DNA from 3 places in the Alteromonas sp. McT4-15 genome. Region 3 is predicted to be linked to each of the others. Evidence: predicted binding sites of a transcription regulator. Region 3 holds the regulator's gene; each other region holds the start of a gene.
The links. Region 3 encodes MetJ, which represses methionine synthesis genes. Its sites were predicted from a motif close to TAGACGTCTAGACGTCTA; they were not measured.
Positions count from the first base shown of each region.

Region 1 (7,101 bases), on a different contig from region 3:
TGTAGGGTAGGTGAAGCTATTGTCATAGTAATGTGCCTCAGTGGTAGAGCGGACCCGATATTGGGTCTGAAGCTGCCACTTGGCTACTTTTTCACTTTTAAAATAAATAGGACTGTAAGACGCATTAGACACGTCTGCGACTGCGTTTGAAGAGTACAGATTCGACAACAATAATGACAAACATGTGAAGCTTATAGCTGCTTTCATGGCATGCGACCCAAGTTGTTTAGTGAGTGCTTGTTTATGTGTCCAGCGTTATTTCTGACCACCCTGTCGGAACCATTTTTGTAATTGATGCTAGAGCCACCGCGCCACAACTTATCGCAATGTACTATCACATTGTATAAGCATAGCTGTAAAAAATAGATCATAAAAATAAACTTGATGAATTTTTCATTCGTGAACTAGTTTTAAAGATACAGGGTTATTTTTATCGTTTTAAATAAGCCCGCCATCATTGAACGGAGGTCTTTTGAAATGCAAACGGAATGGGAATTCGAAAGAAAGTTTATGGTCACTTTTGTACCAGAGGGACTATTGGATACACGAACTCCTGTTAACATACGCCAAGGCTACCTATCATGTGAGTTCGACAAACAAATATGTTTGCGAGATGAAGGTGGTAAATTCAGTATGGCGGTGACGCAGGGTATTGGATTAAAGCACAGGGAAACTCGTATTGAACTGTCGGCGTCTCAATTTAATGATTTATGGCCACTCACTCAAAAAATGCGAGTAGAAAAGCAGCGCTATCGCATAGATTTCTACGGTGCGCAATTGGTGATAGACGTATTCACGGGAACGCTTGCGCCACTTAAGTTGGTTGAAGTCGAGTTTGATAGTGAAATCAGCAGTCGTCAGTTTTTACCTCCTGATTTTGCAGATATAGAAGTTACGCACCGCAAGGAGTTTCAGAACATTGCGCTAGCGCGCTTTGGTCTACCAGACAGAATCATTTCCCCCAGTTTTAATGAAAGCTATCGACTGTCTGTATGAGCCTTTGCAAAATTAAGTGATAAAAGTTTATCTGTAAAACAAAGCCATTAAAAAAGCAGCCAGTTGGCTGCTTTTCTCTTTAAACGACAACAAATTACAGTGACGCTTTCAATGCTTCTGCTTTGTCTGTTGCTTCCCACGGGAACTCGTCGCGACCAAAGTGGCCGTACGCTGCAGTAGGACGGTAAATAGGGCGCTCAAGATCAAGCATTTGAATTAGGCCGTAAGGACGTAAGTCAAAATGTTCGCGTACTAACGCAACGAGTGTTTTCTCGTCCACAACACCAGTGCCAAAAGTATCAATGCTGATAGATGTTGGCTCTGCTACGCCAATAGCGTAAGACACTTGAATTTCACAACGCTTAGCAAGACCTGCTGCAACAATATTCTTAGCAACATAACGGCCTGCGTATGCAGCGCTGCGGTCAACTTTTGAAGGATCTTTACCAGAGAACGCACCACCGCCGTGACGAGCCATGCCGCCGTAGGTATCAACGATGATTTTACGACCTGTTAGACCACAGTCGCCCATCGGGCCGCCGATAACAAAGCGACCAGTAGGGTTAATGTGAAAACGAGTATTGGCATCAATCCATTCGCTTGGCAAAACAGGCTTGATGATTTCTTCCATTACCGCTTCACGAACCTGTTCGGTTGTGACTGAGTCGCAGTGTTGGGTTGAAAGCACTACCGCATCAATACCAACAGGTTTGTCGTTTTCATATTTAAACGTAATTTGGCTTTTCGCATCTGGACGCAAAAAGTCGAGTTTGCCAGATTTGCGTACTTCGGCCTGTTTTTGAACAAGACGGTGAGAATATGTGATTGGTGCCGGCATTAATACGTCAGTTTCGTCACTGGCGTAACCGAACATTAGGCCTTGGTCGCCAGCGCCTTGTTCTTCCAAACTCTCGCGGTCAACACCTTGATTAATATCAGGTGACTGTTTACCAATAGCATTCAATACAGCACACGAGTCTGCATCAAAACCCATATCTGAATGCGTGTAACCAATTTCTTTTACTGTGTTACGGGTAAGCTCTTCAATATCTACCCATGCTGAGGTGGTCACTTCACCACCTACTAAAACCATACCGGTTTTTACATACGTTTCGCAGGCCACCCGAGCGCGCGGATCTTGTTCTAAAATAGCGTCAAGAACGGCATCTGAGATCTGATCAGCAATCTTGTCCGGATGTCCTTCAGACACTGACTCGGATGTGAATAAATGCGTGGCCATAAATGCTCCGTAAGCGTTAAATTATCAAAATAGTCGTATATTGTACTAAAACAAGTTATAAATACCAGTCTTTACTTCTAGACGTCTAAAAGTCTCTTCGTTACGAATTGTTGACATAACCCGATCACTTTTGGGGTTATTTCGATAAACTACAAAGAGATTGCAGTGTTTAAGGTAATCGGCAGTGTCCAGCGCTTTATAAGCCAAATAGATGTTTTTGGATTTACTTTCGACAATGGCAATGAAAATCCATTGAACTGAAAGGTGGCATGGGTAAGAATACCCCCACATTCAAAAGTGCCTAGAAGTAGAGCAATAGCAGATAATTGGTGTGCCTTGGTGCTCTAACCAACTTACTACTGCGGTACTTAAAGATACAAAATAAATCAGGAGACAACATGCCCTCTCGTCGTGAACTCGCCAATGCTATCCGTGCATTAAGCATGGATGCCGTTCAACAAGCTAAATCTGGTCACCCAGGCGCCCCAATGGGGATGGCTGATATTGCGCAGGTACTATGGGGTGATTTCTTATCACATAACCCTGCAAACCCGTCATGGGCAAATCGCGACCGCTTTGTTCTTTCAAACGGCCACGGCTCGATGCTGTTGTACTCTTTACTTCATTTGTCAGGTTACGAACTGCCAATTGAAGAGTTGAAAAACTTCCGTCAGCTACACTCAAAAACACCAGGTCACCCAGAATACGGTTATGCGCCAGGTGTTGAAACGACCACAGGCCCGTTGGGTCAAGGTATCAGCAACGCAGTAGGTATGGCGCTTGCTGAAAAAGTGCTTGCCGCACAATTTAACCGTGACGGTCACGACATTGTTGATCACTACACTTACGCATTTATGGGCGACGGCTGCCTAATGGAAGGTATTTCACACGAAACCTGTTCATTGGCTGGCACACTAGGCCTTGGCAAACTCATCGCGTTTTGGGATGACAATGGCATTTCAATTGATGGTGAAGTAGAAGGCTGGTTCACTGACGATACACCAGCACGCTTTAAGAGCTACGGTTGGGAAGTGATTGAAGGTGTTGACGGTCACGATGCGGAGCAAGTTAAAGCGGCTATTGAAAAGGCGCAAGCGAATACTGCTCAGCCTACGCTAATTTGTTGTAAGACCACCATTGGTTTCGGTTCGCCTAACAAAGAAGGTACCGAGTCTTGTCACGGTGCACCACTAGGTGAAGATGAAATTGTTGCTACTCGTGAAAAGCTTGGCTGGAGCCACGGTGCGTTCGAAATCCCAGACGATATCTATGCAGGTTGGGATGGTAAAGACAAAGGTTCAAAAGCAGAAAGCGCATGGAACGATGCCTTCGCTGCCTATGAAGCTGCCTATCCAGAACTTGCTGCAGAATTCAAACGCCGTGTTAATGGCGAACTGCCAGCTGACTTCAGCGACAAAGCAGACGCTATCATCGCTGAACTTCAAGCTAATCCTCAAAACATTGCTTCACGTAAAGCGTCGCAAAATGCATTAAACGCGTTTGGTCCGTTACTTCCTGAGCTATTAGGCGGCTCTGCCGACCTTGCTGGTTCTAACCTAACCATTTGGGAAGGTAGCAAGGGTGTTGAAGCAAACGATGCATCAGGTAACTATATTTACTACGGCGTACGCGAATTTGGTATGTCTGCCATGATGAACGGTATTGCTCTTCACGGCGGTTTTAAAGCATACGGTGCAACCTTCCTAATGTTTATGGAATATGCGCGTAACGCGGTACGTATGGCAGCACTAATGAAGCAGCCTGCTATTTTCGTTTACACTCACGACTCAATTGGTTTGGGTGAAGATGGCCCAACGCACCAGCCGGTAGAGCAGGTAGTTGCACTACGAGCTACGCCTAATCTTGATAACTGGCGTCCGTGTGACCAAGTTGAATCGGCGGTGTCGTGGAAGTCAGCGATTGAGCGTACAGACGGCCCAACAACGCTAATTTTTACGCGTCAAGGCCTTGCACAGCAAGAAAGAACAGCACAACAAGTTGCTGATATTGCGAAAGGCGGCTACGTGCTTAAAGACTGTGAAGGTACGCCAGAACTTATTCTTATTGGTACGGGTTCAGAGGTTCAGCTTGCAGTGGAAGCAGCTGCTAAACTTACCGAGCAAGGTAAAGCGGTACGCGTAGTGTCTATGCCATCTACTGACGTATTTGACCGTCAGTCTGCTGACTACCGTGAAAGCGTATTGCCATCAAGTGTTGTTAAACGCGTTGCGGTAGAAGCGTTGTCGAAAGACAGCTGGTACAAGTATGTTGGCTTTAATGGCGCGATTGTAGGTATGGACACCTTTGGTGAGTCTGCACCTGCAGGTGATTTGTTCAAGCACTTCAACATTACCACTGACGCTGTAGTAGAGGCTGCACTGTCTCTGTAAGAGGTAAACAAATAAGCCTATGGTAAATATTGCCATTAATGGGTTTGGTCGTATTGGTCGCAATGTATTGCGTGCACTTTATGAAAGTGGGCGCAATAACGAATTTAATGTTGTGGCCATTAACGACATTGCCAAGCCAGAAGGCATTGCACATTTACTTAAATACGATACCGCCCACGGGCGGTTCCGTTTTGATGTGGCCTTAGAAAATAACACGCTTAACGTCGCTGGTGACGATATTACGTTGCTGGCTATCAGTGACATTACCGATCTGCCATGGAAAGAACTTGGCGTCGATATTGTGTTGGAATGCACAGGTAAGTTTGACGATAGGGCATCAGGGCAAGCTCATCTAGATGCAGGTGCTGGTAAGGTGTTGTTCTCCTCTCCGGGTTCCCCCGATTTAGACAATACCGTCATCTTCGGTACAAACGAAGACACATTGACCAGTGAACAAAAATTAGTCTCCAATGGTTCCTGTACCACTAATTGCATTGTGCCCGTCATCCAAGCACTTGATGCAGCCTTTGGCGTTGAGAGTGGTACGATCACTACTATTCATGCTTCTATGCATGACCAGCAAGTTATCGATGCATACCATGAAGATTTACGCCGAACTCGCGCTGCGAGTCAGTCAATTATTCCGGTTGATACACGCCTTGCTGCGGGTATAGAGCGCATTCTGCCTAAGTTTGCCGGTAAATTCGAAGCTATTGCCGTGCGCGTCCCAACCATCAATGTAACGGCCATGGACTTGAGCGTTACATTAAGTAGTAAGGTTACGATTGAAGACGTAAATCGCGCATTAAGGCAAGCAAAAGACGGTCGTTTACACGGTATTTTGGACTACACTGAAGAACCGTTGGTATCAGTAGATTTTAATCATGACCCGCACTCGTGTATCGTAGATGGTACACAGACAAGGGTCAGTCACAAGCAACTGGTTAAAACACTGGTGTGGTGTGACAACGAATGGGGTTTTGCAAACCGTATGCTCGACACAGCTAAAGTAATGTTCGACGCAAAATAAGCATTGATGCTGCCACGGGTTGGTAGCACCAGCCCGCGCAGCTTTCACAGTTAATTAGAGTGTGTACACCACGAGGGCATGAATAGTCTCATGCACCATAATGGTTCGCACGCTCACCTAAATTTTAAATTAACAAGGAAAGACAATGGCAATTCCAAGCATGAACGACATGGCACTTAACGGTCAACGCGTTCTTATTAGACAAGATCTAAACGTACCGGTAAAAGACGGTAAAGTGACTTCTGATGCGCGTATCAAAGCATCGATTCCTACTATTAAAGCGGCGTTAGAAGCGGGCGCGGCAGTAATGGTGATGTCTCACCTAGGGCGCCCAACCGAAGGCGAACCCGCCGACGAATTCTCTCTTCAACCCGTAGTGGATTACCTGAACGACGCGTTAGATGTACCTGTAAAGCTTGTGAAAGACTACCTTGATGGCGTACAGCTAAACGATGGTGAGTTAGTTATTCTTGAAAACGTGCGTTTTAACAAAGGTGAAAAGAAAGACGACGAAACCCTAGCAAAGCAGTATGCAGCCCTTTGCGATATCTTCGTTATGGACGCATTCGGTACGGCGCACCGTGCGCAGGCGTCGACTCACGGCGTAGCAAAGTTTGCACCGAAAGCGTGTGCTGGCCCGCTACTTGCTGCAGAATTAGATGCATTAGGTAAAGCGCTAGATAACCCTAAGCGTCCTATGGTAGCAATTGTAGGTGGTTCTAAGGTATCGACTAAACTAACTGTACTTAAATCACTTGCTGAAAAAGTTGACCAGTTGATTGTAGGTGGTGGTATTGCTAATACCTTCATTGCAGCGCAAGGCCACAATGTCGGTAAATCACTCGTTGAAATGGACTTGGTTGAACAGGCCAAGCAATTGATGAGCGAAGCGCAAGCAAATGGCGGCAATATTCCTGTACCGACGGATGTTGTAGTGGGTAAGGCATTTGATGAAAATACAGAAGCTACGCTTAAAGTAGTATCTGACGTTGCTGACGACGACATGATTTTCGACATCGGCCCAGACTCATCAAAAGCGCTCGAAGACATCATCAAAAATGCTGGAACCATTGTATGGAATGGTCCAGTAGGTGTATTTGAATTTGAACAGTTTAGCGCAGGAACTAAGGCATTATCTGAGGCGATTGCCGCGAGCGATGCTTTCTCTATCGCTGGTGGTGGTGATACACTTGCCGCAGTAGATAAGTACGAAATTGCAGACAAAGTGTCTTATATTTCAACCGGTGGTGGTGCGTTCCTTGAGTTTCTTGAAGGGAAGACGTTACCCGCTGTCGCGGTACTTGAAGAAAAAAACAAATAGATTAAGCGCGAATAATAATAAAAATGGCTTAATTTGGCGGTATAACCATTATTTACATGCATAGCAGGTAAAGTTATCGCCATAAAAACAAAATGAGCTGCGCTTTTAACAGCAATCATAAGCG
Region 1 is NZ_JAJALG010000007.1:108,587-115,687, forward strand. It holds gene LHL20_RS07905 (hypothetical protein) at 1-207, opposite strand, end outside; gene LHL20_RS07910 (hypothetical protein) at 478-996, shown strand; gene metK (methionine adenosyltransferase) at 1,091-2,236, opposite strand; gene tkt (transketolase) at 2,635-4,626, shown strand; gene epd (erythrose-4-phosphate dehydrogenase) at 4,646-5,656, shown strand; gene LHL20_RS07930 (phosphoglycerate kinase) at 5,802-6,977, shown strand.
Region 1: metK (methionine adenosyltransferase) is a predicted target of MetJ. The motif match lies at 2,307-2,324, and genes of this name have one in related genera.

Region 2 (7,101 bases), on a different contig from region 3:
GCTTAACGGCTTGTGCAAAACTCGCTGTGTCCGATGAATCTTTTAAATTAACCAATTCCACTTGCTGTACCTTTCTTGTTTTGGCCTTAACAACAATCACTCGGCCTTTTAAATCTTTAATAATTAGTTTGACGCGCCTTAGCAGAGCGCCTTCAAACTTTTGTTTTTATGCGCATCTACTGCTGTGACACTGTTGTGCCCTGTTGGGGAATTTGGCACACATGGCTAAAACCATCTTCGTTTTGAATATAATTTTCGGTTAAATACGCCGCAACCTTTTCTGCCTGCGCTTTGCTTGGACATACTGCGAAGACAGTTGGGCCAGATCCCGAAATACCAAACGCCAGTGCACCCACACTCTCGCTGAATGCGCGAGCATCATCAAAACCGGGTAACAATGACTTGCGATACGGTTCGGCAATAACATCTTTCATCACCGATGCCGCAAGGGCGAAATCACCAGCATGTAGCGCGTGTACAAATACACCAAGCTGTCGCCCAAACGTTAATGCAGTCGCCATATCAAGGTGTTTTGGCAATATATCTCGGGCAGCCGCAGTCGATACACTAATCCCTGAATAACAAATAGCGTAATACCACTGGTCATTTAACGGAAGCGACAAGGTGACAGGGCTTTGTGCGCCTGTCATTAACGTCATACCGCCCAAATAACAAGGTGCTACGTTGTCATAGTGCACGCTACCACTGATTTGGCCCTCAAGCTCCCCCATCAAGGTAAGTAACGTGTCTTTATCAAATGGATAATCGAAGTAGGCATTTAACGCAACAAAGGCAGCCACAATTGAACTTGCACTTGAACCAAGCCCACTGCCTATCGGTAAATTTTTGTAAAGCGTTAACGCCACAGACTTTGTAGGATTACCCGCCTTTTCCATCTGCTCGCAAAAGTAGTGGTAGCACTTAGTCACAATATTGCTGTCAGCATCACCGGGGAGTTTGTGCGCAAATGGCCCCGTCACGTTAAGTGAGAATACCTCAGCCGCTTTAATCTCCACTTCATCACCCAGTTTAGTGCCGTCTACTGGCGCAAGGGCTGCGCCAAGTACGTCAAACCCTAAACTGACATTACCTATTGAGGCTGGCGCATAGGCCTTAAGTGCTTTCATTACGTTCTACCTACTACCTTACTACTTTTCATGCGCTTAATGCGCCATTTGCTTCCATGGCATTGTGCGAAGAATGTCAGCAAAGACACCCGCAGCTGTTACCGTGCCACCTGCACCATACCCGCGAATAACATAAGGAATTGGATTGTAATAATCACTGTTAATCGCCAGTGCATTTTCACCGTCTTTCACTTGAGACAACGGATTAGATGCAGGAACGGCTTGAATACTTACTTTGCATTTACCATCTTCAATGCTGCCAATGTAACGCAGCACTTTCCCTTCGGCTTTCGCTTTTGCTACTTTTTCCGCAAAATCTGCATCAAGCTGCGGCAACTGCTGCATGAATTCATCAATTGAACAATCTTCAGCGAAACCGTCGGGCAACACAGACTCAATCTCGATGTCCGATAACTCTAATCCTAAGTCAGCTTCACGCGCCATAATAAGTAGTTTTCTGGCTACATCCATGCCGCTTAAGTCATCGCGCGGATCGGGCTCAGTAAAGCCATTATCTTTAGCCGTTTGCGTGGCTTGAGATAAGCTCATTCCTTCTTCAAGCTTACCGAAGACATACGACAAACTACCTGACAAGATACCCTCAAAACGATGCAGTACATCACCTGCACTAAAGAGTTTCTGTAAGTTATCGATTACCGGCAACCCAGCACCTACTGTGGTTTCATACAAATACTGGCGGTTTGTAGATTGCGCCGTTTTGCGAAGTTTGCGGTAGTACGCCATCTCACTTGTGTTGGCCTTTTTGTTCGGCGTAACAACGTGAAAGCCGCTTTCCATCATGTCGACATATTGCTGAGCGATAACATCGTGGCTGGTACAATCAACAATAACAGGATTAACCAAACTATTGTCGTTTGCAAACTGGTGTAACCGCTCAACACTGAGCCCTTCGCTGGCTGAGTCAAGAGCAGCTTTCCAATCGCCGCTTAAATCTATACCTTGACTGTTAAGCAGTAATTTACGGCTATTCGCGATGCCATAAACGCGCAATTGCACATTGCGTTTTAGCAATTCAGGCTGCTGCTTAGCAATTTGACCTAGTAGTTCTGTCCCTACATTGCCACACCCTACTAGGAATACGTCAATGGTATGGCGGTCAGAGAAAAAATTCTGGTGGATAACCTTAACGGCTTTCTTTGCTCGCTTACTTTCAATTACTGTCGAGATAGAGCGCTCAGAAGAGCCCTGCGCGATCGCTACGTTATTCACTCGAGCTTGTGCAAGTGAGTTAAAGAAACGCGCTGCCAACCCTTTAGTTTGACGCATGCCGTCACCCACTAGCGTAACAATAGCAAGGTCATGACGCACTTCAATGGGGTCAAGCAGTTGATTTTGTAGCTCAAGGGCAAAGGCATCTTCAAGCAATGTTAAAGCGCGATTAGCGTCTTTGCTCTGAATACAAAAACTGATGGAATATTCTGACGACGACTGCGTGATAAGGCTAATCGAAATATTAGCGTTTGACATAACTTCAAATACACGACTTGCCATACCAACCATGCCTTTAAGGCCGGGGCCAGCGACGTTAAACATGGTTACGTTGTCAAGCTGCGATATACCTTTTACTGACGTCCACTTCTCGCTCTTCTCGTTGCTGATCAGAGTACCGGGCGCAGCAGGATTTAATGTATTGCGAATAAGGCACGGGATATGGTGCTGCGCAATGGGACCAATCGTTTTGGGATGAAGTACTTTTGCACCGAAATAAGACAATTCCATGGCTTCTTGATACGTCAGCTTATCAAGTAACACAGCGCCTTCAACTTGGTTCGGATCGGCGTTATAAACACCGTCTACGTCTGTCCAAATCTCACAGCAACTTGCGTCAATACACGCCGCAAGAATAGCAGCAGAATAATCTGAACCATTTCGCCCAAGTGTTACCTTTTCACCTTTTTCATTTGCAGCAACAAACCCTGGCATCACCAATAGCTCGCTACCATCGGCAGGCACATCTGAAAAACGTGCTTTACTCAGCGCTACATCAGCAATACTGTCTAGGTACTCGCCGTCAGCCAGTACGTACTTAACAGGGTCTATGATGCGATTGGCAATACCCTTTGCTGACAGCATCGCGCTAAACAGGGTTACAGAAATATATTCACCGATGCTTAGAATGCCCGCTGCCACATTATCAGGTGCCACACCAAGCAAAGAAATGCCTTCTAGGTGCTGGTGCAATACCGACAAGTGACTATCGATAAAATCAATAACCTGTGCATGAGCGAACCCGTCTAGTGCGTTGTCTAGATTGTTGGCAATGCTGGTTACAGTGTCGTTGAGTTTGTTGAATAGCGGTTTAAAATCTTCACCAGCGGCTGCTTGTTCACAAAGTAATGAAAGCGCATTCGTCACCCCTTTTGGGGCAGAGAGTACAACCGCAGCACCGTCGGTTTGGTGGGTTGCCGTGCTAATTTCCATCACGCGCATGTATCGCGGTGCATCGGCTAGAGAAGAACCCCCAAACTTTAAGACTTTCATATGCTGCTCCTTAAGGTTTCGCATGCTAAAACATGTGTAAAAAAAAGCCCGCTCTGTGTTAGGCGGGCTTTCGTTGTCTTTTGCTTACTTGCACTAGTCACCGACCGCCCTATTTAAGGTGGTAATCAACATCATTGTGGTGGTGGTGCGTAGAATCTTTTTCATACAAGCAATTTGCCGTATAGACGTCTATCTGTCAACCGCAGTTTTCACCACACTGTATTGCATAAAGTGAAACATTAACTAACCAACATTTCGAATTTGGGTACAAAGCCCGTTTCAGCAGTATTTTGTCAATTATCATCTACAATGTTTTGTGCAAGAAAATCAATGAGTAATCGTATTTTTGGCGCGACATTGCGGTTTGAAGGAAACACGGCCCAAATCGCTTCCTGCTTATCTTTGTGCTCTGGTAATACCTCTTCTAAATTTCCACATTCTAAATCATGGCGCACATAGAAGCCGGGTAGTTGGGCAATCCCTAAGCCGTCAAGCGCTGCGCTGCGAAGTGCATTACCACTGTTATAGCGCACTCTTCCCTGCACAGGTAAAGAGGTTGCATTGCCATTAATAACAAATCGCCAGTAAGCCTGAGACCCTACCAGCAAATCGTGCTGTTTTAATTCATCGAGCGTCTGAGGCCTAGCACTTTGCTCAAAATAAGATGGACTCGCACACACATAAAGGTGACGGGTAGCTAACTTTTTGGCCACTAAAGTAGAGTCTTCCAGCTTGCCAATTCGAATAGCAAGGTCCAACCCTTGCTCAACAATATCTAATTTTTCATTCGTAAATGTGCAGTGCACGCTTATGCCTGAATATTGTTTCATAAAGGTATTGAGCAGTGGAGCAATGTAAGCCTCACCAAAGGCTACCGGCGCTGTCATCTTTATTAACCCCTGAGGCGATTGCTGCAGCGCACTTACCGCAAGCTGAGCATTTTCTAGCGATTGCAATGCAGGATAAGCTTGCTCAAAGTACAAAGTCCCGGCCTCTGTTAGCGATACGCTTCGGGTAGTACGCTGTAACAGTTTTACACCTAACTGCCTCTCTAACGTCGCTACTTTTCTGCTTACTTGTGCCACTGAAGTATCTAATTTCGTCGCCGCACCAGTGAAGTTACCCACATTTGCCACGGCGCAAAACTCTGATACCCCCTCTAATATTTTCATAGGCTTACTACCTCACAGTGAAACGGTAAATACAGCGCGTAGGGCTTATATAATAGAATCCCCTCCCAACTATTACAAATATGCAATAGTGATTTACTAAATCTGTATTTATCTATCACAAACGCTCTCCTATACTTGGCTTCATATCAAAACACTTATATTTGTAATCAAGGAGTCATTTCATGACGACGTTTAAAGATTCATTGCAACCGGGCCAAACTCATATTAAAGCGAAAGCCGCTGTCGCGTGGGCGCCTGGGGAGCCACTTAAAATGGAAGAAGTGGATGTGGAACTACCTAAAAAAGGCGAAGTGTTGGTTCGCATCGTCGCTACCGGTGTTTGTCACACTGACGCTTTTACCCTATCTGGTGATGATCCTGAAGGCGTTTTCCCCTCTATTTTAGGGCATGAAGGTGGTGGTATTGTCGAAATGGTGGGTGAAGGTGTTACCAGTGTTGAGGTTGGCGATCACGTTATTCCACTTTACACCGCAGAGTGTGGCGAATGTAAGTTTTGCAAATCAGGTAAAACCAATCTCTGTCAGGCTGTGCGCGCAACGCAAGGCAAAGGTTTAATGCCAGATGGTACTAGCCGCTTCTCTAAGGATGGTGAGCCAATCTATCATTACATGGGGTGCTCTACATTTTCTGAGTACACGGTACTACCAGAAATTTCATTGGCTAAGGTCAATAAAGCCGCTCCTCTCGAAGAGGTATGTTTACTGGGCTGTGGTGTCACGACGGGCATGGGTGCAGTGTTGAACACGGCGAAAGTACAAGAAGGCGATACCGTGGCCATCTTCGGCTTAGGGGGTATTGGTCTATCCGCTATTATCGGCGCGCGTATGGCGGGTGCAGGTCGCATTATTGGTATTGATATCAATGAAAGCAAATTTGATCTCGCTAAGCAGCTTGGTGCCACTGATGTCGTTAATCCGAAAAATTACGACAAACCTATTCAAGACGTTATCGTAGAAATGACTGACGGTGGTGTGGACTTTTCATTCGAATGTATCGGTAATGTCAATGTTATGCGCTCAGCCCTTGAATGCTGTCACAAGGGATGGGGAGAATCTGTCATTATTGGTGTGGCAGGCGCTGGTCAAGAAATCTCAACTCGTCCCTTTCAGTTAGTCACAGGTCGAGTATGGCGTGGTAGCGCATTTGGCGGAGTGAAAGGCCGCTCTCAACTACCGGGTATTGTAGAGCAATACTTAAACGGCGATTTTGGGTTGCAAGAATTTATCACTCACACCATGGGTCTTGACGATATCAACGATGCGTTTGATTTAATGCATAAAGGTGAAAGCATTCGCTCCGTAGTACACATGGATAAATAGCCCTCAGCCCGATAAAGAAATACGCCACACTAAAAAGGCTCGTATCAAACGAGCCTTTTTGCTTCACTATGCTAAATCCATCCCAACTCAAGCGCTTTTAACACCGCCCGCGTTCGATCACGAACGCCTAATTTAGCCATAATGGCAGATACTTGGTTTTTCACTGTGCCAGTAGATTTGAAGATAGTATCAGCGATTTCTTTATTGCTGTATCCCGCCGCGACTAAGCGCAATATTTCAAGCTCTTTGGTGGTTAATGTTTCAGGCGTCTCAAACGACTCGAAAGTAACATCAAGCCCTTGCAAGCCTTTTAGTACTTTTTCAGTGACTGCAGGCTGTATTAGAGTCTCGCCTCGCTCTACGGCCTTTATACCGTCAACCAATGTTTCAAGAGACACATCTTTCAGTAAGTAACCTTTTGCGCCTGCGCTTATCGCACCGCTCACCAAAGTGTGGTCATCAAATGTCGTCAACATTAACACAGGGATAGTAATAGCATTCGCGCTCAATGCGTTTAGCGCTTCAATGCCCGACATTTTTGGCATGCGAATATCCATTAAAATCACATCACAGTTGATGCGGTTCAACGTATCAATTAACTGACTGCCATCTTCACATTCACCCACTACATTGACGCTTTCATCAAGAGCAAGAAGTGACTTTATACCCTGTCGAACTAACATCTGATCTTCGACCAGTAAAACCCTTGTGCTCATTCTGCCTCCACCAATGTAGCGCAAATATAAAACCCTTGTGCATTGAAACCTGTCTGTAACTCCCCCCCCAATGCACTAACGCGCTCTCTCATTCCAATTAAACCATTGCCTTGTGTAATAGGCTTCTCTACATTCAGCTGCACATCTTGCATGACAAGTATATATACGTTGTCGTGTTTACTAAGTGCGATGTTGAATCTATGGGATTGAGTATGCCGTATCACATTCGTTAATCCTTCCTGAA
Region 2 is NZ_JAJALG010000002.1:208,110-215,210, forward strand. It holds gene thrC (threonine synthase) at 1-61, opposite strand, end outside; gene thrB (homoserine kinase) at 177-1,127, opposite strand; gene thrA (bifunctional aspartate kinase/homoserine dehydrogenase I) at 1,164-3,629, opposite strand; gene LHL20_RS02765 (LysR substrate-binding domain-containing protein) at 3,923-4,801, opposite strand; gene LHL20_RS02770 (S-(hydroxymethyl)glutathione dehydrogenase/class III alcohol dehydrogenase) at 4,984-6,141, shown strand; gene LHL20_RS02775 (response regulator transcription factor) at 6,213-6,857, opposite strand; gene LHL20_RS02780 (ATP-binding protein) at 6,854-7,101, opposite strand, start outside.
Region 2: thrA (bifunctional aspartate kinase/homoserine dehydrogenase I) is a predicted target of MetJ. The motif match lies at 3,804-3,821, and genes of this name have one in related genera.

Region 3 (3,564 bases):
TGTAAAAAGCTATTTATCCGTTTCCGCGCACTCCAAGCATGTGACAAATGGCATAGCTCAACTCACTGCGATTAAGCGTGTAGAAGTGAAAATGTTTAACGCCTTCTTTTGCCAACACTTTAACTTGGTCCATGGCAATGTTGGCACCAATAAGGTTACGTGTTGCTTGGTCGTCCTCATCTAATCCGTCGAACATTTTATGTAGCCAACCCGGTACGTGCACATTGGTAAACCCGGCAAACTTCACCAAAGTTTGGTAATTGGTAACGGGTAATATTCCGGGCACCAGGTCTAGGTCTACCCCTGCGGCGGCGGCACGGTCTCTAAAGCGTAAGAATACGCTGGTATCAAAAAAGAACTGTGAAATGGCTTCTGTGGCGCCCGCTTCAGCTTTGCGCTTTAAATTCAGTAGATCGAATTGAGCGTTAGGTGCTTCAGGGTGTTTTTCAGGATACGCTGCAACTGAAATGTCAAAATCAGCCACGTCTTTTAGCAATGCGACTAAGTCTGACGCGTACATTTCTGTTTTATCGACACCCGGTGGTAAGTCACCACGCAGGGCAACGATACGGCGAATGCCGGAGTCCCAGTAATCTTGTGCAATTTGCTTTAACTCTTCACGGCTTGCATCAACACAGGTTAAATGCGGCACAGCTGCTACGCCTGTTTGTTGTTGAATGCGCTTTACCACATCGTGTGTTCTATCGCGCTCGCCACTGTTTGCACCATAGGTTACTGACATATAACTTGGTTTTAGCGGCGCAAGACGCTCAACTGATTTCCAGAGTGTTTTTTCCATGGCTTCGGTTTTCGGTGGGAAAAACTCAAAAGACACATCAATATCACGCAGCTCTGATAGTGACTGATTTAATGCATCGATACCCTGTGCGTAAGAAACCATGGCTTATTCTCTCAAAATAGTAATCATATAGACGTTTAGACGTCTAAATTAAAGAATATATGTCTAGACGTCAAGAGGTTTACACTGCTCAATTGACCTTTTCGTGAACTTGTTTAGAATTTCTATTCATAACATAAATAAGAGTAGACCGAGTTAGTACAATGGCAGAATGGAACGGTAAATATATTCACCCCTACGCAGAGCATGGTAAAAAGAGCGAACAGGTTAAGAAAGTCACTGTTTCTATACCCATTAATGTGCTTAAAGCGTTGACAGACGAACGCACTCGTCGGCAGATAAATAATTTACGACACGCAACCAATTCAGAGTTGCTGTGCGAAGCATTTCTACATGCATTTACAGGGCAACCCCTGCCCAATGATGATGATTTGAGAAAAGACAATCCTAATCGCGTGCCGGCAGAAGCTAGACGTATTATGGAAGAGATGGGCATAGACCCTAGTTTCGAGAATGACGTGACAGAAGACGCGTAAGCAAATACTCAACAATTGTTGGCTATAGATAATGAAAAACGGCGCTTAAGATAAGCGCCGTTTTTATTAGTTGTTATTCAGCATTTGGTGTTTGCACGATGCGCGCTACACCAGACTCAATAGCGGCTTTTGATACCGCAGACGCGATACGTTCACACAAGCGAGGGTCCATAGGCTTCGGGATAATATAGTCCTTACCAAACGTCAAACTCTCACTTTTACTTGCCGCAAGTACCTCTGCTGGCACCTCTTCTTTAGTGATAGCGCGCAGCGCTTCAACCGCGGCCACTTTCATCTCATCGTTAATGGCTTTAGCACGTACATCCAGAGCACCACGGAAGATGAACGGGAAGCACAGTACGTTGTTTACTTGGTTCGGGTAGTCCGAACGGCCAGTGGCCATAATTAAGTCTTTGCGTACTTCGTGAGCAAGTTCAGGCTTTATTTCTGGGTCTGGGTTTGAACAAGCAAACACAATTGGGTTTTCAGCCATTAATGCTAACGTTTCTGGAGGCAGTACATCTGGACCAGAAACGCCTACAAATATATCAGCGCCTTCCATCACGTCTTCAAGAGTGCGCTTGTCAGTATTATTTGCAAAGAGCTTTTTATGTTCGGTTAAATCCTCGCGACGAGTGTGAATAACCCCTTTTCTATCGAGCATGTAAATACGCTCGCGCTGCGCGCCGCACTTAATCAGTAGCTCCATGCATGCAACAGCCGCTGCGCCTGCGCCCATGCATACAATCTTGGCGCTCTCTATCGACTTACCTTGAATTTCAAGGGCATTAAGCATACCCGCAGCGGTAACGATAGCTGTTCCGTGTTGATCGTCATGGAACACAGGGATATTACAGCGCTTGATAAGTTCTTGTTCTATTTCAAAACATTCTGGCGCTTTGATATCTTCTAAGTTAATACCGCCAAACGTGTCTGCAATGTTGGCTACCGTGTTAATAAACTCTTCGGTAGTTCTGTGCTTAACTTCAATATCAATGGCATCGAGTCCAGCGAAGCGTTTAAACAAAAGCGCTTTACCTTCCATTACAGGTTTAGATGCTAAAGGTCCAAGATTACCCAGTCCTAAAATAGCAGTACCGTTACTAATAACAGCAACCATATTGCCTTTCGCAGTATACTTATAGGCGTTATCAGGATCTTCAGCTATTTCTCTGACAGGCTCGGCAACGCCGGGACTATAGGCGAGTGCAAGATCGTCAACGCTATCAGCCGGGGTAGAAAGCTCCACGCGAATTTTTCCCGGCGTGGGTTTAGCATGGTAATCAAGTGCGCGTTGTCTAAAATCTGACATGTAAAATGGTATCCTTAGATGTAGGGTTCATCGGTGTCTTCGCTCACGCCTTGTACGCATTTTTATCGTTGTTATTGTTAATGTTACAGCAAGGGTTACACGACGTTTTTGTTAGAATTAATCCAGCCTTAGCTGATGCACAGGCAATAGTAAGGTATTATTCACAAAATTAATACTCACTATATCGCTTGTTGATCGCAACTCTAACACAGCCTTTCACTGTGTACATATCTGATCAGAATTCTCATGTACCAATGTAGGTGACGCGTACTTATTAGACCAGTAATATAGCGCTATAATTGCCATTCATATGATTTATTAATGACATCAACCTCATACGCATACTGTATTTTTAAATGTGGGGATGTGGGTAACAAAAACAGTCTTACGCAGTTGGCTGTAATCGTTCAGGAGAAGTATTTGTGACGGATAGAAAGCTTGTTAACGTGCTTACCGATGTGTGCGAAGCGGCTAAAAAAGACGGTGTTGGCTTTGTGTGGCTTACCCACACCGGACACTGGCATGCGCCTCATGTCGTTGCGGTGTTTCAAACTGAGTCGCAGCGCAACGCGGCAGTTACCTCGCAGTGGAATATGGACTTTATAAACAGTGTGAATATTGCCTTAGATAGTATTAAGTCTCAGGCTGCTTCAATACGTTTTGATAGCGAGGAAAAATGTAAACGGTTGAGTGGTGGCAATTGGGACAGACATTTGCAAACTCATCACTTGCATTAATGCCTAGGCAATAAAAAAGCGCCATATAGGTAATGCCGTTCACTTAAGGTGAGCGGCATTTTTCTTTCTGCTGTATCGCTGTGGTCTCTTCTTAACTGTTCGGGGGAAGCTGCGTTCTCG
Region 3 is NZ_JAJALG010000027.1:53,654-57,217, forward strand. It holds gene metF (methylenetetrahydrofolate reductase) at 14-901, opposite strand; gene metJ (met regulon transcriptional regulator MetJ) at 1,063-1,395, shown strand; gene LHL20_RS16030 (malic enzyme-like NAD(P)-binding protein) at 1,469-2,707, opposite strand; gene LHL20_RS16035 (hypothetical protein) at 3,130-3,444, shown strand.